DNA from 2 places in the Arthrobacter sp. CDRTa11 genome. Region 2 is predicted to be linked to the other one. Evidence: riboswitches for the same ligand, from Rfam matches in the RefSeq annotation. Region 2 holds a riboswitch; the other holds the start of a gene.

Region 1 (9,873 bases), 1.3 Mb from region 2:
CTAGTGCCGTCCGGCGGCTGCCGTACACTGGTATGACTCCAGGCCGGACTGGCCGGAGGCAACGAGGATGACAGAACTGAGGAGTTCCACCGTGCCCAAAGAAAGTGGCCGAAAAGTAGTGGCCACCAACCGCAAGGCCCGGCATGACTATCACGTGCTGGACACTTATGAGGCCGGAATCGCCCTGATGGGCACCGAAGTGAAGTCGCTCCGGGAGGGCCACGCCTCCATGGTGGATGGTTTCTGCACTTTTTATAATGATGAGCTGTGGATGGAGGGCATCCACATCCCGGAGTACAACCAGGGCAGCTGGACCAACCACTCCGCCCGGCGGCGGCGCAAGCTGCTGCTCCACAGGGAGGAGCTCATTAAGATCTCCCATAAGATCCGCGAATCGGGCTTCACCATAGTGCCGCTGCAGCTGTACTTCCTGGACGGCAGGGCCAAAGTGGAGATCGGCGTCGCCCGCGGCAAGAAGGAGTACGACAAGCGCCAAAGCCTCCGCGAGCAGCAGGACAACCGCGAAGCTTTGCGGGAAATCAGGGAACGCAACCGCCGCTAGGAATGATTTGGCCACGGCATGCGTTATGCTTGGTAGCCCGGCAGGAATTGCTGACTGCCCTTCTGGTTGTTTGCTTGAAGGGTGCAGGTTGAACTGCTGGTTTGATAACAAAATACGGGGATGATCGGTTTCGACGATGTTAGTCGCGACAGGTGAAGCGGGCCGAGGATGCAGAATTATCTCGTAAACGCTGTCTGCAAACCAATAAGTGCCGAAAACAAGCGCACTGACTTCGCTCTTGCTGCCTAAGCAGTAAGACAGTCCGTCAGCCCGAGGTTGCTATTGCCCCGGATCCTGGCGTCATTTAGATAGCCACTGCTGTTTACCTCCGTCATCGGGGTGAACGGGACTCTTAGATGACTGGGCCCGGATCAGCTACTTGTTTGCAAGATAGCTGGGGCCGAGAAAATCCGACGCAAACTGCGCCCGGAGAAGCCCTGACAACACGACATCGGACGGGGGTTCAATTCCCCCCATCTCCACAGAAGCTGGCCCCTAGAAATAGGGGCCATTTTCTTGCCCCAGCAGGAACGATCCCAGCAGCATTTCCAGCGCCGCTTCGCTCCGCGCGGCACTGCGGGGCTCTGTTCGGCCACCTGGCACACTCCGTCGGCAGAGCCCGTCGGCACATTCCGTTGGCACGGCCGCTCGGCACGGCCGATTGATACAGCCGCTTGCTACACCCGCGCGGCACGGCCGGGAAGCCCCCTGACGGCGTTCACCAACGGCGTAGCGGTGGAGGGACTATGGCCGGGCCGTCGATCGTTGTCCACTGTAGGACCCGGCGCCAGTCCAGCATCCGAAGCCGGGAGGCAGCAAGAGCAGGAGGTGCGCCATGGACCCGGCGCGGGAGCCCAATCCAGCAGTGCCCAATCCAGCAGTGCCCGATCCTCCAGAGTCCGACGACGGTCTCCTGGACTCTTACTCAAAAACCGTGATGCGGGTGGCCGAAACTGTCACTCCCCACGTTGCAGCCATTGAAATGACCGGCAACCGCCGAAATGGCAGGTTCAGGTTTGGAGCGGGATCAGCCGTGCTCTTCACTGAGGACGGCTACCTCCTCACAAACTCCCATGTAGTAGCCGGAACACATCACGGGCATGCAGTCTTCGCGGATGGCAGCCGGACCGAGCTTGAGCTCGTGGGAGTGGATCCCCTGTCCGACCTTGCAGTGATCCGCGGCCGTGCGCCGAAAGTAGCCCCGGCAGAGTTCGGCGACGCCGAGTCCCTGCGGGTAGGGCAGTTGGTAGTGGCCGTTGGCAATCCGCTGGGACTGGCAGGTTCCGTGACAGCCGGTGTGGTCAGCGGCCTGGGCCGGGCGATTCCGGTGTGGTCAGGCGGCAACCGGCGGGTCATCGAGGATGTCATCCAAACGGACGCTGCCCTGAATTCAGGCAGCTCGGGCGGCGCCCTGGCAGACACCCATAGCCGGATCGTGGGCATCAACACGGCGGTGGCAGGTGCAGGGTTGGGCCTGGCTGTTCCTATCAATGCCACCACCCGCCGCATCATCTCCGCACTCCTGACAGATGGCCGTGTGCGGCGGGCCTACCTCGGCGTGGTCAGCACACCTATCCGGCTCAATGCCAGTGCAGTGGTCAGGACCGGGCAACGCGACGGTCTGAGGGTAGTTGAGGTGCTGGCAGGTTCTCCCGCAGACAGGGCGGGCATCCAGGCCGGCGACTTTATCCTGACGGCGGGAAACCGTCGGGTCAGCAATGCCGAAAGCCTTCAAAAACTGCTCTTCGCGGATGCTATCGGCCAGCCTCTTCAGATCGCCGTCCTGCGCGATGGCAAGGAAATGGATCTCGTGGCTGTCCCTGAAGAAATGGCCGCGAACGGGTAGGTTGGCGGGTTGACGGGAAGCGGCGGGTCTCAGTCCGGAACGGAAACGTCAGCGATGCCCACAAAACGGGTCCCGACGCCGTCGAACTCGCTCCGGACGAAGCCAGGACGAGGGGGCGGCAGCTCGCTGGGAGCATGGTGGCCGCAGGTGACGTAGGTGAAGTCGGGCCACCATTTCTTGGGCCGTGCCGCTTCCTCATACCCACAGACGGCGCACTCCAAATGGACCCAGACCGGACGTTTGCCCGTTCTGTTGGCGCGTGACTGGACAAGCCACGGTGGTGGGTTGTCCAGGATCTCACCCAGGTCCGCTTCGGACAGCCACTTGGGGACTCCATGCCGCTGGGCCATTTCCATAGGTACATCAAGGGCAATTGCCGCGTCGCGTCTGCTAATCATCACAGTCAACGATACGGGACACTGCCAAACCGGTGATCCGGACCGGTCAGCGCCAGGTCACCAGGGCAATGCCCAGGGCCGCGGCGGCGAAGCCCGCAACGAGGTTCCCGCCCAGGTTCAGTCCGGCCGCCGTGAACCGCGCTTCGCTCAGGAGCCGGACCGTGGCCGTGGTCCAGGAACTGAAGGTGGTGAGCCCTCCCGCCAAACCTGTGGCCACGGCGGTGTGCCAGTCGGCGGGAAGTCCCAGCCGTCCGGTGATACCGATGGACAGCCCGATAATGAGGCAGCCTGTGACATTAACCAGCAACGTTGCCCAAGGCCAGTGGCGCGGTGTTCCACCCACCGTGGTGACAGGGCGGCGGGCAGCATGGTGTGCGAACCAGCTATCGGCCGCGAAGCGCAGCAGCGCGCCCAGGACACCCAACACTCCGACGAGCCCTGCGGCGATCATGTAACCGCCCCCTTCCTGTCGGCAAGGACCTTGCCTGTGCGCCAACCTGCTGCTGCGGCGCCCAGTCCAAGTATCAGGGAGAGGGCAAGGTAGGCAATCCATGCTGGGTGCTGGCCGGCCCGCGCCATTTGGTCAATGGCGAATACCACAGCGGAGAAGGTAGTGAACGAGCCCAGCAGCCCGGGGCCTATGCCGGCCCTGAGCCAGAAGGCAGTGTGAGGGCGTGCAATCCAGAAGGTGGTCAGTGCCGCGAGCACAAAGCTCCCGGAAACGTTGATCAAGAGTGTGGCCCACGGAATGGCTCCGGGAGCGTCAGGGAAGGCAAGGCCCAGGCCGTAGCGAACTTCCGTTCCCACCAGGCCACCTGCTGCCACTGCCAGCCACGCGCGCCAATTCGGCATGCTGCCGGCGGCCTGGTTCACTCAGCGGTCCTCGAGGACGCAGCCAGGGTGGGGGTGGTCGCTGTGCACCCAGAGGGCTGACGTCACTTCGTCGGTGAGGTCATATTCCTGTTTCCTGCCCGCAGAACGGATCCGCACCACAAGGGCCCCGCCGAAGGGTTTACGGCCTACAACCTCAACATCGGCGTCCAGGTCGATTTCCTGGGCGGAGAGGTACCGCAGGAGGTCGGGGTTCTCATCGCTGATCCTGGTGATCCTGCCGGTGTGGCCCTGATCCAGCTCGCTCATCAGGCGGGCCGGTGGCATCAGCACGGTTCCGTCCGCAGTAGGAATGGGGTCCCCGTGGGGATCGCGCTGGGGATTGCCCAGCTTGGCCGCCATGCGCTCAATGAACGTATCCGAGACCGCGTGCTCCAGCAGTTCGGCTTCATCGTGGACCTCATCCCAGCTGTACCCCAGCTGCTGGACAAGGTAGGTCTCGATTAGTCGGTGCCGCCGCACCATGGACAGGGCCAACCGTACCCCGTCCTGAGTCAGGGTGATGGCACTGTACGGCTTGTGGTCCACCAGGCCCTGGTCCTTGAGTTTGCGGACCATTTCCGAAACCGAGGAATTTGCCACCCCCAGGCGCTGGGCGAGCTGGGAGGACGTGATGGGCTTGTCCTGCCACTCCGTGAAGGAGTATATGACCTTGACGTAGTCCTCGATCGAGGAGGAGGGCGCGCTGGTCTTCACGGTACCAAGCCTACCCGGTGGTCAGCCGGCGTCATGCCTTGATGGCCCGCCAGGTCAGCGTCAGGTAAGGCAGTCCCAGCCCAGCACCGGCGGTGTGGTCCAAATGCTCGTGCAGGTACCAGTCGAGATTGGCGAGGACCTTACTCCGGGTGGCCTCACCCGCCCTCAGGAAATAGCTCCGGGATTTGGCCAGTTCAATGATGTCCGCCGTGCTGAGCCGGTCTTCCCACCGTGTCACATGGCTTTCGAGCCCCTGGAACTCAGACCCCACCACAGGACGGAATTCCGGCTTGTAGACGTCTCCGGCGTGCATGATCCGTGAGAGCCGGTGGACCCACGGTATGGACGTGTCCAGCTGGTTCCAGATAAGGCCGAGTGTCCCACCGGGACGAAGAATCCGTGCGAGTTCCGTGCTGGCTGGCAGCGGGTCACACCAATGCCAGGCCTGGGCAACGCTGACGACGTCGAAGGAGCCGCTCGCCATACCTGTTGACTCGGCTGTACCCTGCTTTGCCGCCACTTGTGGATAGTGGATCGCCAGTTGCTTGAGCATGTCGGCGGAAGGGTCCACCGCTGAAACGGCCAGGCCGCGCTCCAGCAGCAAGGCCGTGAACTTGCCAGTCCCTGCACCCACGTCAACGGCATCCCGGGCCCCGACGGGAATCAGCCAGTCAGCTGAGTCCGCGGGATACCCGGGCCGGACGCGCTGGTAGTGCTCGCCGCCGTCCTGGAAGCTCTGTGCGAGTTCCCGACGGCGTCCGTGGTCAAGTTTGGGGCCACCCCGTGCCACGCGCGGCCTCCTTCGCCTGATGCCCTTGGGTATCTTTCGAATTTACCGCACGGGCGCGTACCGACGAACCAGGCCTCCAGCAGGCCTCACGCCGGACCTTTGAAAGGGGTGCACTTCAGTCTTGGGCGCAGGTCAGTCTCAGATGCAGTTCAGTCTTGGGCGCAGTCAGTCTTCGATGCAGGGAGCGGCGCCCGCGGTGCCGGGGGTGTTCGGCGCCCACGACGGGTAAGTCCGGGTGTCATTGGCGGGGACCCAGCGGCCGGCGTCCACCACGTAGTCCCAGCCCAGGCCGGTGCGTCGCAGTTCCTCGATGCCTGCCAGCAGCCGTTGGGCGTCTTCGAGGCGGGATCCCAGTCCGAAGCTGGCCCGGAGGGAGCCGGAAGGAAGACCAAGGCGTTTGAGCAAGGGGTGGGCGCAGAAACGGCCGTCACGGAGGCCGACGCCGTGCTCGGCGGACAGATAGGCAGCCACCAGTCCCGCGTCATAGCCGGCAACGGAGAAGTTCACGACGCCGATGGTATCGGTCTCGGGGTCGGTGTCCTTGAAGATCTGGTGGACTGTGACGCCGTCGATCTTCTCAAGGCCTTCCACCAGGAAGGACCTGATGGCGGACTCATGGGCATGCCAGCGGTTCTGGTCCAAGGCGGCGATGACCTGGGTGGCGCGGGCAAGAGTGGCTGCGCCCAGGACGTTGGGGGAGCCGCCTTCATGCCTGGCCGGGCCGGTGGCCCAGCTCACGCCATCCAGCCTGGCTTCCCGGACAGCGCCGCCGCCCGCCAGGTGGGGAGTGCCGGCGTCGAGCCAGTCCGGGCGGCCCACCAGGACACCTGACCCAAAGGGCGCATAGAGCTTGTGGCCGGAGAAGGCCAGGTAGTCGACGTCGTCAGCGGCGATGTCGATCCGCCGGTGCGGTGCAAGCTGTGCGGCGTCCACCACGATGCGGGCGCCGTGCTCGTGGGCCAGTGCCGCCAGTGCCCGGATGGGCAGGATCTCGCCGGTGACGTTGGACGCACCGGTGACGGCCAGCAGGCTCACCCCGCCCTGTTCCAGCTCGGCACGGATAGCCTCGACGGTACCGGTGAGGGTGTCGGCGGCGACGACACTGCGGTGCGGGACTCCCTGCCACGGCAGGAGGTTGGCATGGTGTTCGATGTCGAGATACAGGACGTCGCCCAGGTTGCGCCCGTCGGTGGCCGGAAGGCAGCCGGCCAGCAGGTTCAGGGAATCAGTGGTGTTACGGGTGAAGATGACGGAGTCATCCGGACGGCCGCCAACAAAGTCCCTGACGATGCTGCGTGAGTTCTCATAAACCGAAGTGCTGATCTGGGATGCGTAGCCGGCACCACGGTGGACGCTCGCGTAAAACGGCAGGATCTCGTTGAGGTAGGCAGAAACCACGGAGAGGGCCGGCGCCGAAGCACCATAGTCCAGGTTGGCGTACCTGGCGTGCCCGCCCTGGATCAGGGGAGCCTGGATCTCCGCTCCGGTGACGGCGGAAAGGGGACGCCCGGCGATGGCAAGGCGATCAGCGGACAGTGCTGTTGATGTGCCGGGCCGTGCCTGGGCAGCGGTATTGGGGGAGACGGTGGCAGTTGTCACAGAGACCTCACTCTGAAAAGGACTCCCTGTGCCGGGAATCCGCGCTTGCCGCATCCGTTCCGGACCGGCCTGGTCGTCACCCGGGGCACCCCACCGCGAATGGAGGGTTGCCGGCCAGCAAACCGGGGTTTAGCGCTGGCACTCGTGACCTGTTAAGAGCGTAGGACATGGGCCGGGCGGGGAAAAAGCCGGGCCGAATGTTAAGGGTTTTGTTACGTGGCGTTGAAATAGGCCTACTCATCGAAGATACGACGGCGGACGCCTCCTTTTGGAGGCGTCCGCCGCTGATAATTCGGGTGATCAGGACGACAGGAGATCGTCCAGGCTGGGATTGAGTCTCTTCAGGACCTCCGAGTGCAGGATGGAGTTGGTGGCCAGGGCGTTGCCTCCGAAGGGTCCGTCCTCTCCCTCGAGGGAGGTAAACCGGCCGCCGGCCTCAACCACAATGGGCACCAGCGCCGCCATGTCGTAAAGGTTCAGCTCCGGTTCACAAGCGATGTCCACAGACCCTTCGGCCACCATGCAGTAGGACCAGAAGTCGCCGTATGCCCGGGTCCGCCACACATCCTCAGTGAGCTCCAGGAACTCGTCCAGGTTGCCCCGTTCCTTCCACCCGCCCAGGCTGGAGTAGGACAGCGACGCGTCCGAGAGCTTCGAGACGTCCGATACCCGGAGCCGGGTGGCGGCGGCGAGGGAACGGCCCATGTAGGCTCCAGCGCCCTTGGCCGCCCACCAGCGCTTACCGAGCGCCGGGGCGCTGACCACGCCAACCACCGGTTCGCCCTCGTCAACGAGTGCGATGAGTGTGGCCCAGACAGGGACGCCGCGAACAAAGTTCTTAGTGCCGTCAATGGGGTCGATGATCCACCGGCGGGAACCATGTCCGCTGCTGCCGAACTCCTCACCGAGCACGGCATCACGGGGACGGGAGCGGGAGAGCTGGCCTCGGATGGCTTCCTCAGCGGCCTTGTCAGCATCTGTGACCGGCGTCAGGTCCGGCTTGGTTTCGATGTGGAGGTCCAGGGCCTTGAAGCGGCTCATGGTCTGGTCGTCCACGGAGTCGGCCAGCACGTGGGCCAGGCGCAAGTCATCGTTGTAGCTCGAAGCGGGTTGGATCATGGTTCCAAACTACCGTCAAAGCGAGGCAGGGGCGGGGACATCGGCGTCCCGAACCGTTCCGACGCTCCCGGACACGGTCCGCTGAAGGCAGGAAAAGCGGCAAAAACCCGACGAACAGTGAGCGGATTCCGGCTGGCCGTACGTCAGCCCATGCTGCCGAGTTCCTTGGTTTCCTGGCCTTCCATCCGCGGATCAGTGCCAAGCAACCGCCGCAGTGATGCAAGCCGGGCTGCACCCGTGGAGCCGGCGTGGCCCTCGGCCACCCATGCGTCCAGGCCGCAGTTGACCGCGGCGGCGTTGTGCTTGCAGCCACGTTCGCACGCGTCTGTTCCCGGTTCGAGGTCCGGGAATGACCGGAGGATGCGGTCCGGATCCACATGCGCCAGGCCGAAGGACCGGATCCCTGGAGTGTCAATGATCCAGCTGCCCGCCGGCGCGTCAGTCAGTTTGAGGGCCAGGGCAGACGATGACGTGTGCCGCCCCCTCCCCGTCACCGCGTTGACGCCGCCGGTGGCACGTTCGGCACCTGTCAGCGCATTAACCATGGTGGATTTGCCCACGCCCGAATGCCCCAGCATCACCGTGACCTTGCCATCGAGGTGTTCACGGAGCTGGGCAACGGCATTACTGTCCAGCCGGGCCGACAGTCCGTCATCGGAACGCGCGTCGATGCCGGACGCCTCGGAATCGGCCGTGCGGCTGATGATCACCGGGAAATCAAGGTGCTCGTAGTTGGACAACAGCTCCGAAGGATCCTTCACGTCCGCCTTCGTGACCAGCAGCAGCGGGTCAATCCCGGCGTCGTAGGCTGCTACCAAGGCGCGGTCGATAAAGCCTGTGCGGGGTTCCGGGTTGGCGGCAGCCACCACAACCACCAGCTGATCAGCGTTGGCCACTACTGCGCGCTCCACCGGATCCGTGTCGTCCGCGCTTCGGCGCAGGAGTGTCCTGCGGTCCTGGATCTTGACGAGGCGGGCCAGGGTGTCCGGTTCCCCCGATACATCCCCCACCAGCGAGACGAAATCTCCGGCAACCACGGGGGAACGGCGCAATTCCCGGGCCCTTGCCGAGATGATCACCCGCTCATCGCCCGAATCCTCACCCACCACTGCTGTATACCGGCCGCGGTCCACCGTGATGATGCGTCCCGTGACAGCGTCGTCGTGACTGGGACGGTCCTTGGTGCGCGGGCGGGACCCCTTCTTGCTGGGACGGATCCGGACATCGGACTCGTCCCAAGAATCAGTGCTGCGTGCCACCGACGGAACCCTCCGGTCCCTGGGGCTCGGTTGACTGGCCCTGGGCCAGCATGTCCGCCCACAGTGCAGGAAAGTCCGGCATGGTCTTTGCGGTGGTGGCGATGTCCTCCACCTCGACGCCTTCCACGGCGAGGCCAAGGATGGCGCCCGCTGTGGCCATTCGGTGGTCTGCGTAACTATGTACGACGCCGCCATGCAGCTTGGCCGGGCGGATCACCAATCCGTCGCTGGTCTCTTCTGCATTGCCGCCGAGGCGGTTGATTTCGGTGACAAGCCCCGCCAGCCGGTCTGTCTCATGCCCGCGCAGGTGCGCTATTCCTGTGAGTCTGGAAGGCCCGCTGGCGAGGGCGCACAGGGCGGCGACAGTCGGGGCAAGTTCGCTGGTTTCATCGAAGTCGCCACCCTGGATCCCAGCTCCGCCGGTAACGGTCAGGACGCCGTCAGCCAGGCTGACTTCGGCGCCCATTGCGGACAGGATGCTGCGCCATTTGTCGCCCACCTGGGTGGTACCGGCCGGCCAGTTCGGGATGCGGACCGTTCCGCGGGATGCCAAGGCAGCGGCCAGGAAGGGGCCCGCGTTGGACAGGTCCTGCTCGATGCGCTGGTCGAAAGCCCGAATGTGGCCCGGGGCGACAACCCAGTGGTTGGGGACGGAGTCATCCACAGAAACCCCCACGCTTCGCAGTACGGCCACCGTCATGTTGATGTGGTCA
Region 2 (9,873 bases):
GATGCTGGAGCGTTTTGGCCTGACCGCCCAGGAACAGCTGACCTGTGGCTTCCACGTCCACACCTTCATCGAGTCCCCCGAGGAAGGCGTGGCCGTGCTGGACAGGATCCGGGACAAGCTGGCGGTACTCACCGCGCTGAGTGCTAACTCTCCCTTCTGGAACGGCATGCCCACCGGGTTCGAAAGCTACCGTACGCAGGCCTGGAACCGGTGGCCGACGTCCGGCCCGTCCGGCATCTTCGGAACCTATTCGGCGTACCGGCGGCTGGTGGTCCGACTGCTGGACAGCGGAGTGATGCTGGATGAAGGCATGATCTACTTCGATGCCCGGCTGTCCAGGAACCATCCCACGGTGGAGGTCCGGGTGGCCGATGTCTGCCTGCGGGCCGAGGACGCGGCCCTGATCGCCGTGCTGGTGCGGGCCATGGTGGAGTCAGCCAGCCGGGAGTGGCACGCCGGCGTCGAACCCGCCCCTGTCCCTACTGTCCTGCTGCGAATGGCCGCGTGGCAGGCAAGCAGCAGCGGCCTGGGCGGCGAACTGCTGGACTTCGGCACTTTCCGGCCTGCCCCCGCCCACGACGTTGTCCGTTCCCTCGTGGATTATCTTGCTCCCGTACTCACGGAACAGGGTGAGCTGGGGCTGGCACGCCAGGGCGTGGAGGACGTCATCTCCCGCGGCACCGGCGCCGCCGAACAGCGCAGGGTGCGCGACGCGGTGCTGGAAAAGGCAATGACAGACAAAACAGCAGCCGACGACGGCGGGCTGGCCGCCGTCGTCGCAAAGGCCGTGGCGATCACCATGCGCGGAGCCTCCGGCTCCCCAGAGGAGGACGATGCGCCGGAGCTCCTGCGGGTCCGCCTGTCCTAGCCAGGCTGCCCCCGGGAACTGGAAGCGCGACAGTCAGCGCGAACAGGCAGATAATGCCCACAAAAAGCGAAAAACAGGGCATTATCTGCCTGTTCGCGCCTGAGCCGAGGGGTCCTGGCTGCTGGCGGCAGGCATCACGGGTTCTTCGTAGCGCATCAAGTGCACGCCCACCGCGGACTCCACCATGTAGAAGACAAAGGGCGGAATGTCCTTGGTTCCTGCCAGGATTGCGCCGAACACGGGAGCGCTGGCAGCTGCCGCAATGCCCGTCCAGGATTTCACTGGTGAAAGCATGAGCCCGGCGCCCAGTGCCGCCAGGGCGCCGATGTGCAGGCCGGAGTATGTCAGGAATGGCCAGTTCGCGCCGCGCCGGTAGGCGAACTTCTCCAGGTCCGAAGCGCGGTCAGCGAGGGCAACAACGAACAGCGGCGCACCCGCCATTAGGGCAGCTGCCGCCGCGGAGGCAAGGCTTCTGGACGGGCCGGATCGGACGGCCTGGGCGAAGCGGACGAATCCGACGGGAACCGCGGCGGTGCCGGCCGCGGCCAGGAACTGCCCGGCAACCCAGAGGCCGGGGCTGCGCTGGAGCATCGCCAGCCTGGCCGCCGGGTCCTTGGTGGCGTGCACCATACCCACGAAGGAGATCCCCACTCCCCAGCAGCAGCTTGCCGCAACAATGACGGCCCCCGCCTTCTGGTAAGGCCTGTTGCCCTTGGTTGTCTTTTTCGCGGTCATGGCTGGCTCCCGGTCCGGCGGATGCGTGGCCCAGCTACATCGCGGTGGTGACCATGAAGCTACGCCGCAGCCCCGCCGCGGTCAACAGGGACCGTCAAGAGCCCACCGCCAGGCGCACTCCGAGCGACAGCATCACCACGGCGATGAGGCCGTCGAGGACACGCCACGACGACGGCCGGGCAAAGAACGGACGCAGGCCCCGTGCCCCGAAGCCCAAGGCGCTGAACCAGGCGATGCTGGCGGCGATGGCCCCGGCCCCAAACCACCACCGCAGGTCCTGCGCCTGCTGATTGGCCACCGACCCCAGCAGCAGGACTGTATCCAGGTAGACGTGCGGGTTGAGCCACGTCAGGGCCAGCACTGTGGAAATTGCCGCCCCGGCACCGAGGGCATTCTGTTGACCCGACGCCGTCAGGGCTCCAGGGCGGATGGCCCGCTTGGCTGCCAGGGCGCCATAAGCGACCAGAAACGCCGCTCCCGCGTACCGTGCAACCTCAACCACCACCGGACTCGCCTCCACAAGAGCTCCGATTCCCGCGATGCCGGCGGCGATGAGCAGGGCGTCCGAGACGCCGCAGACCAGGACGACGGCCGCCACATGCTCGCCCCGGATGCCCTGCCGGAGGACAAACGCGTTCTGGCTGCCGATGGCAACGATGAGGGCCAGCCCCGTGCCGAAGCCGAGCGCTGTGGTGGTCAGAAGTTCAGTCAGATACATATGCTCCAACGTAAAGTGACCCTTACAGTTAATCCAGCTAAACATTCTTAGGAATAGTAAGGAAAGCTAATGAGAAGCTTCCAGTTGGAGCAGTTGCGGACCTTTGCTGCCGTGGTGGATGAGGGGACGCTTGAGGCCGCTGCGCGGAGCCTGATTGTCACGCCGTCTGCCGTTTCCCAGCGGCTGAAAGCGATGGAGGATGCGGCAGGGCAAATCCTGCTTCAGCGGACCAACCCCGTCCTGCCCACGGCGGCAGGTGCGGCGGTCCTGCGCTTCGCCCGCCAGGTACGGCAACTGGAATGGGACGCCCGGCGCGAGCTCGGCGACAGCAGTGACAGCGCGGGCGCGCCGATTCCCCTGGTGGTGAATGCAGACTCGCTGTCCACGTGGTTCCTGGCGGCGCTGGCAAGCCTTCCCGCCGACGTCGGGGCCTTTTTTGAACTTCACCGGGAGGATGAACAGCACTCCGCGCAGCTCCTGCGCACCGGGGCCGTGATGGCAGCTGTGACGGCTACGCCGGAGCCGGTCCAGGGCTGCAAAGTGGAGCCGCTGGGGGCCATGAGATACCGGGCCGTGGCCAGCTCCGGTTATGTCCGGCGCTGGTGGCCGGACGGGCCGGACCTTACCGCCGGAAGTGCGGCACCGGTGATGGATTTTGACCGCAAGGACGAGTTGCAGGGTGGCTTCTTCCGGGCGCTGACCGGCGCTGAACTGACCGCGCCGCGGCACTACGTGCCGTCGTCGGCCGAGTTCGCCCAGGCCATCCGGCTGGGGCTGGGATGGGGATTGTTGCCCGAGCAGCACTGCCTGGCTGATATCCGGAACGGCGAACTGGTGGAATTGGCGCCTGCGCATCCTGTGGATGTCTCGCTGTACTGGCAGCGCTGGAAGATAGACTCCCTGATGCTCAACCAGCTAACTGCCGCGGTCCGCGAGGCCGCGACCCGACAGCTCCGCCAGCCACAATCCTGACGCCAGTCCCAGGCAGATCGCGAACAGGCAGATAATGACGCAATAATCGCCCTTTGGGGGCATTATCTGCCAGTTCGCTCGTGGGGAGGGCCTGAAGTGTCCGTTCGCGCGGAGGAGTGCGGCCGCCAGGCCGGCATGGAATACTCAGGCGCGTGACGTCGTCGTACTCTTTTCACGCCAAACTGTGGCATATCCCGGAAGAAGCGGGTTGGCACTTCCTGACTCTCCCCGTGGACATTGCAGAGGACGTCCGCGATGACGCGGGCTCGCTCAGCAAAGGCTTCGGATCCATCAGGGTCAGCGCCGAAATCTCCGGCCACACCTGGCAGACGTCGCTCTTCCCGGACAGCAAAAGCGGTTCTTACCTGCTGCCCGTCAAGAAAGCCGTGAGGGACGCAGCCCGGATCAGCGCCGGTGACGACGTGGCGGTGCGGTTCGAAGTCCACGGCGTGGATTAGAGGGCAACGTCAGATCTGCTTGAGCGCCCGCTCCAGGTCGCCGATCAGGTCATCCGCGTCTTCGAGGCCCACGGACAGCCGCACCACGCCGTCGCTCAGGCCAATGGCGGCACGGCCTTCGGGACCCATGGCGCGGTGCGTGGTGGTGGCCGGGTGGGTGATAAGGGACTTGGCGTCGCCGAGGTTGTTGGAGATGTCGATGATCCGCAGCCCGTCCAGCAGCGCAAAGGCGGCCTCCTTGCCCGAGCGGCCGGCCGTCGTCGCCAATTCAAGGGTCAGCACGGTGCCGCCGGCCTTCATCTGCTTGGCGGCCAGCTCATACTGTGGGTGGGACTTCAGCAGCGGGTATTTGACCCAGCTGACCGCAGGCTGCTGCTCCAGCCATTCGGCCAGCCTCAGGGCGGTGGCGGAGGAGTGGTTGACGCGCAGCGCCATGGTCTCCAGCCCCTTGGTGAGGACCCAGGCGTTGAAGGCGGACAGCGAGGGTCCGGTGTGGCGCATGAGCTGCTTCACGGGGCCGTCGATGAATTCCTTGGTGCCCAGGATCGCCCCGCCCATGACACGGCCCTGGCCGTCGATGTGCTTGGTGCCGGAGTAGACAATGACGTCCGCGCCCAGCTGGCCGCAGCGCTGCAGCAGGGGAGTGGCAAAGACATTGTCGACGACGACGGTGGCACCGGCCGCATGCGCCAGTTCGCTGACTGCCGCGATGTCCACGATTTCCTGCATCGGGTTGGACGGCGACTCGAAGAAGACGGCGGTGGTGGGCTGGGACAACGCGTCACGCCACTGGTCCAGGTCCGGGCCATCCACAAAGACGGTCTCCACGCCCCAGCGCGGCAGGATCTCGTTCAAAATCACGAAACAGGAACCGAACAGCGAGCGGGCCGCAACCACGCGGTCACCGGCAGCCAGCAGGGCACCCAGGGCGGTGAAAACGGCGGACATTCCCGACGCCGTCGCAAAGCATGCCTCGGTGCCCTCGAGGAGGCGGAGCCGTTCCTGGAAGGTGGCTACGGAGGGGTTGCCGTAGCGTGAGTAGACAAAGCGTTCGTCCTCGCCGGTGAAGGCGCGTTCGGCGGCGGCGGCCGATTCGTAGACGAACCCGGAGTTCAGGAAGACCGGCTCGGCGGTCTCCTGGAAATTGGTGCGGTCCAGCCCGCCGCGGACTGCCTGGGTGTCAGGGCTCCAGCCGGCGGCATCTTCGTTGAATGTCACTTAGTTCGTTCCCAGATTCGTAGGCAGGCCGCGGTTCTTCCAGCCATTGACGGTGCGTTCGCCGTAGCGGTCCGGCTCGCCTTCAAAGCCCTCAAGGACGTTGTAGGACGTGTAGCCTGCCTGGGTGGCGGCGATGGCTGCAGCTATGGACCGGGCCCCGGAGCGGCACAGGAACACCAGTTCGGTGCCGGCGTCCTCGGGTGCCTGTTGTGTCAGGTCAGTGATGAAATCGGGGTTGGGGATGCCGCCCGGGAACGTCCACTGGATGAAGAGGGGATCGTTGTCCGTTGCCTTGGTGTCCGGGATGCCAATATGCGCCCATTCGCCCTCAGTGCGCACATCCACCAGGATGGCGCCCTGCTCCAGCTTGGTCCAAGCTTCCTGCGGGGTGAGGTCTCCTGCGTAGCTCATGCGTGGCCCTCGCCGTCGAATTCGAGCTCTTCCCCGGCAGTTTCGAGATCGTCCACGGCAGTGGCGACGGCGGCATCCGCGGAGGCGATCGCAGCCGGGAGGACCAGGGCCTGCGCCACGATCACGCTGCTGCCGTTAAAAGTTGCGGCCGGGCTGCCGTGCAGGACGTAGCCCTCCTCCAATGCGGTTGAAATCCGCTCACAGAAGGAGCGGTCATCCGGCCCCGTGATCAGTCGGTAGGACAGCTTTTCTTCTGTGGCAGGTGCGTCTGTCACGACGGATCTCCTTCTCTCACGCTTGCAGCTCGAATTTTTCGATATGCCGAGTATTCACCTGAGGCACCCCGCCGCGAAAGGAGGGTTGCCGACCGGCCAGTCAGGGCTTGGCGCCGGTACTCATTACTGCCCAAAAACGTAACACCTGCCCCGCCGCCCCGCACCGCCGCCGTCGTCATGTTGCGTAACCAACGCCATGCCGGACAATCACGGTATGGGGAAACAGCAGGATATGGCTAAACGCTCTGTACGGAAACACTGTGTGGGGAAACAGCGGGAAGGCCGTCAGTGCTGAGCGCGCAGCGCCTGACCGCGGGCGTGATGGCTGTTGCCTCCCTTGCCTTTGCACTGGCAGGCTGCCGGGACCCCTTCGCCCCGCCGCCGTGCGGGCCGCCGGAATACTTTGTCTCGCCGTCGGCCGTTCAGGCCGGCGGGCAGGTGACGGTCTCCGCGCAGGACACTACCTGCGACGCGCTATACGGCGCGGATGCGCGCATCCAGGTTACGGTGACGGACGCTGCGGGGCAGACGGTCCTGGAGGAGCTCGCTCCCATGACCGACGACGGCGCCTTCACCTTTGTCTTCACCGTTCCGGACACCATGGCTGCCGGAGAGGGCGGCGTCAGCGCTGTCCCGTACGGCGTGGACTGGTGTGATGACACCGGCGTTAACAACAGGGCCGACCCGGGCACCCTGAGCCTGGAACGTGCCTCCTGCGCCCACCGCCTGGTCCCGCTCACAGTGCACGCGGCTCCTCCAGCCTGAGGCTCCTCCAGCCTGAGGCGTCAACGTAGGTTGACGGCCAGAGCATCGTCAACTAATGTTGACGCCGTGGAGGTGGACCGAATGAAGACACTCGTTGGATCGATGGATGGAAAGGGCCCTGCCGAGGCACTCTATGCCGTGGCGGAGCTGCAGAAGGAAGTAGGGCGGGCCGAAGCTGCACTGGTCAGGAACGCCCGCCAGGCCGGGCTCTCCTGGGAAGCGATCGCCCTGTGCCTGGGTGTGAGCAAGCAGGCAGTTCACCGGAAGTACGGCAAGCGCTGACCCATCAACGCGGTTCGTCTGGGTCCCTCCCGGGTTCCTTGCGCCTGGCGCGCCGCAGTTTTCAGGCCTTGAGGATGAGCGCCTCGCCCTGGCCTCCGCCGCCGCAGAGGGACACAACCCCAGTGCCGCCGCCACGCCGCTGCAGAGCCAATGCCTGGTGCAGCACCAGCCGTGCGCCTGAGGCGCCTACGGGGTGGCCCAAGGCGATGGCGCCGCCCTCGGCGTTGATCCGCTCCGTGCTGACGCCCAGGTCCCGGGCCGACTGGATGATCACGGACGCGAAGGCTTCATTGATTTCGATGAGGTCCAGGTCAGCTACGCCGAGTCCTTCCGCTGCCAGGGCGCGTTCGATGGCGCGCGACGGCTGGGAATGCAGGGAAGCGTCCGGGCCTGCGGTCTGGCCGTGGCTTCGGATCTCGGCGATCCAGCTGAGCCCGGCACGTTCCGCGGCGGCTTTGCTGGCAACCACGACGGCGGCCGCGCCGTCGGAGAGTGGAGAGGCGGATCCGGCGGTGATAGTGGCTGACGCCGCCGCGGAGAAGGCGGGCTTCAGCGCCGCCAGTGCCTCCGTCGTCGTACCCGGACGGATGCCTTCATCGGAATCCACCATCAGTGCGGGACCGCGGCGCTGCGGTACTTTGACGGGCGCGATCTCTGCAGCAAACAGGCCGGCGGACCTGGCCGCCTCCGAGCGCTGATGGGACGTGGCGGCAACCTCGTCCTGGTCCGCCCGGCTGATTCCGCGTTCGGCGTTGCCTGCATCGGTGGCGGCGCCCTGCAAAACACCGGAAACGGGATCCTGCAGGGCATCGAAATTCAGTGCATCAACCAGCGGGGCGTCGCCGATGGCCACGCCGTGGCGCAGGCCCTGAAATAGGTGCGGGGCGTTGCTCATGGATTCCTGGCCACCGGCCACGATGAAGTCTGCCTCGCCGGCCCGGATCATCCTGGCAGCGTCGATCACTGCTGTGAGTCCGGACAGGCAGAGCTTGTTAATGGTTACCGTGGGAACGTCCCAGCCAATGCCGGCCGCCAGGCTTGCCTGCCGGGCGGGTCCTTGCCCTGCTCCTGCCTGGATGACCTGGCCCACGATCACGGCCTGGACCTGCCCGGGATCTACGCCTGTGCGTTCCAGGGCGCTGCGGATGGCGTGTGCGCCCAGTTCACTGGCTGACAGCGCGGCCAGGCTGCCCCGGAAACGTCCAAAGGGAGTGCGGGCGCCGCCGAGGATGACGGCGGTACGGGCGTCAGCTTTCAGGGCCTCGTTACTCATAGTTTCGCTGCTCACGGCCTCGTTGCTCATGATGGGTGCCTTCCGCTGGTTTGGTTCTCGGATCTGGTGCCGGAAATGGCCGGGGCTAGTTCAGGAGCAACTGGTGGAGGAGGTGGTCCTGCCAGCTGCCGGCGATGTGCAGATACTCTGGGGCCACGCCAATCTCCTGGAAGCCGGCCCGCCGCAGGATCTTCCGTGATGCACCGTTGTGGACCAGGGTGGCTGCCTGGACCCGGTGGAGGCCGAGCTCCGCGCGGGCATGGTTCACGGCGAACATCACGGCAGCGGAACCTATCCCCTGGCCGTTGTAGTCTTTGTCCACCCAGTACCCCAGATGGGCGTTGAGGAACGGCCCCCGGACAATGCCCGTCAAAGTGACGGCGCCGATGATCCGGCCGCCATCCAGCAGGACCCAGGGAATTTCCTGCCCCACTGAATGCTGGGCGAGCTTGCTGTGGATGAGTCCGAGCTGGTGTGCGGGGGTGAAGAACTCATCCGCACGGGCCGGCTCCCAGGGCGCCAGGTGTGCCCGGTTCCGGGCATAGGCCAGGCTCAGCAATGGCGCATCATCCCGGTGGAGCAGCCGGACCTGGATGTTGCCCAGTAACTGCGAGGACTCGATGTGGTGCAACGTACCTCTTCGGGGGTAGCTCCTGCGTCGAAACATTGTTGCCTTAAGGGGAGGCAGTGTTCCTGCACGCCTGAGCTTCATCGTAACGCGGTGGGCTCTTAACGAGGTCTGCGTGGCAGACCCGCCTGCGAGGCCGGGCTTATGCAAGGCCTGCCCATGAGGGCCGGGCCTATGAGGGGACTGGATCCAGCGGGGTGGACACCGCGATCCGCCGGCCGCCGTCCGGCGCCGTCACCACCTGGTAGGCGTTCCGTTCCAGGCTCACGGGGGAGCCGCCGTCGTCAAGGTTTTCCATGACCAGGTGCCCTATCCAGATGCCCGGAACTTCAACGTCGGTGACGATCTCCCGGACCCTCACACCCTGTATTCCGCGGGAGCGGTAGAACTCCTGGCCTTGACTGAAAAACTCGCGGGTTTGTGGCGGTTCGGTCACCGCCAGGCATCCTGCGGCCGTTACTGCCAGGGCAGGGTAGTTATAGATGTTTACGAGGCCTTCAATATTGCCCTCGGTGAGGTACCGCATGTAGCGGGCAAAAAAATCCTCGATTGATTCCGTATTTTCAGGAACACGTTCCATGCCGCCGATGCTACGCGTCAGCGGCACCGGCGGCCATGGAATTTTTCGGAACGGTCACTGACCCACAGCGGTGGTCCCAAACATGAGGGTCCTTCGGCTGACGTCATAAAAAACAGTTCCAGCCGACGTCAACAGGTCCTGGAGGTTGTCTGCGTCGTCAGCGCTCAGGGTGAGCACTTCCTCCCAGGCGCCTTGGTCCAGTACCAGCTGGAGGGTCCATGTGCCTGGTTTGGTGGCCTCACCTGCCACCCAGCTGAACTGATAATGGCTGACCTGACGTACTTTGATGCTGTCGTCAGTTACGGGCTGTTTTGGGGTGGGATTCATGGCTGGTCCTTTGCCGGCTGGCCGCCGGCATATCGCAGGGATAGGGACATCCCGGAAAATATGCCGGCCCAGATCCGGCCACTCACCGGACTAACAATTTATCCCCGTCACCGCGCCCTGTAAATGCAGTGAGAGCACGTTCGTCTTCGCGGGCAGGGACGCTCGGCCGGGTAGCAACGCTGGCGCGGTCAGGCGTTTCTTGACATACAGGCAAAATGTCGTGGCAATCGGTCAGAATGATGTCGGCACATGGATTTTCTTGGGGATGCCGTTTTCCGACGGTGAGCTGCTGCCCTGAAGCCCTGGGCTGCATCATCACTCCATCGAAAGGCACCACCATGACCCAGCCCCCCGCCGAACAAC

Evidence for each region. A riboswitch is a leader RNA that binds a small molecule or an ion and turns the genes downstream of it on or off. The one in region 2 is predicted to bind S-adenosylmethionine.
Region 1: it holds a riboswitch for S-adenosylmethionine, as region 2 does, so the genes downstream of both, F8G81_RS15590 (aminotransferase class V-fold PLP-dependent enzyme) here and F8G81_RS21925 (DUF1737 domain-containing protein) in region 2, are expected to answer to the same signal.

The regions. Positions count from the first base shown of each region.
Region 1 is NZ_CP044532.1:3,454,448-3,464,320, reverse strand. Features, by position in the region: gene F8G81_RS15635 (M23 family metallopeptidase) at 1-4, shown strand, start outside; gene smpB (SsrA-binding protein SmpB) at 92-562, shown strand; RNA gene ssrA (transfer-messenger RNA) at 679-1,047, shown strand; gene F8G81_RS15620 (S1C family serine protease) at 1,398-2,408, shown strand; gene F8G81_RS15615 (hypothetical protein) at 2,438-2,806, opposite strand; gene F8G81_RS15610 (fluoride efflux transporter FluC) at 2,853-3,257, opposite strand; gene F8G81_RS15605 (fluoride efflux transporter FluC) at 3,254-3,658, opposite strand; gene F8G81_RS15600 (metal-dependent transcriptional regulator) at 3,680-4,393, opposite strand; gene F8G81_RS15595 (class I SAM-dependent methyltransferase) at 4,425-5,183, opposite strand; gene F8G81_RS15590 (aminotransferase class V-fold PLP-dependent enzyme) at 5,349-6,782, opposite strand; SAM riboswitch class IV at 6,819-6,932, opposite strand; gene hisN (histidinol-phosphatase) at 7,083-7,901, opposite strand; gene F8G81_RS15580 (ribosome small subunit-dependent GTPase A) at 8,045-9,160, opposite strand; gene aroA (3-phosphoshikimate 1-carboxyvinyltransferase) at 9,144-9,873, opposite strand, start outside.
Region 2 is NZ_CP044532.1:4,796,365-4,806,237, reverse strand. Features, by position in the region: gene F8G81_RS21960 (glutamate--cysteine ligase) at 1-868, shown strand, start outside; gene F8G81_RS21955 (hypothetical protein) at 950-1,603, opposite strand; gene F8G81_RS21950 (LysE/ArgO family amino acid transporter) at 1,698-2,321, opposite strand; gene F8G81_RS21945 (LysR family transcriptional regulator ArgP) at 2,391-3,293, shown strand; gene F8G81_RS21940 (DUF1905 domain-containing protein) at 3,524-3,751, shown strand; gene F8G81_RS21935 (O-succinylhomoserine sulfhydrylase) at 3,761-4,969, opposite strand; gene F8G81_RS21930 (rhodanese-like domain-containing protein) at 4,970-5,380, opposite strand; gene F8G81_RS21925 (DUF1737 domain-containing protein) at 5,377-5,655, opposite strand; SAM riboswitch class IV at 5,669-5,783, opposite strand; gene F8G81_RS21920 (hypothetical protein) at 5,944-6,420, shown strand; gene F8G81_RS21915 (AsnC family protein) at 6,502-6,702, shown strand; gene F8G81_RS21910 (acetyl-CoA C-acyltransferase) at 6,764-7,975, opposite strand; gene F8G81_RS21905 (GNAT family N-acetyltransferase) at 8,061-8,606, opposite strand; gene F8G81_RS21900 (hypothetical protein) at 8,776-9,183, opposite strand; gene F8G81_RS21895 (hypothetical protein) at 9,238-9,510, opposite strand; gene F8G81_RS21890 (TM2 domain-containing protein) at 9,849-9,873, shown strand, end outside.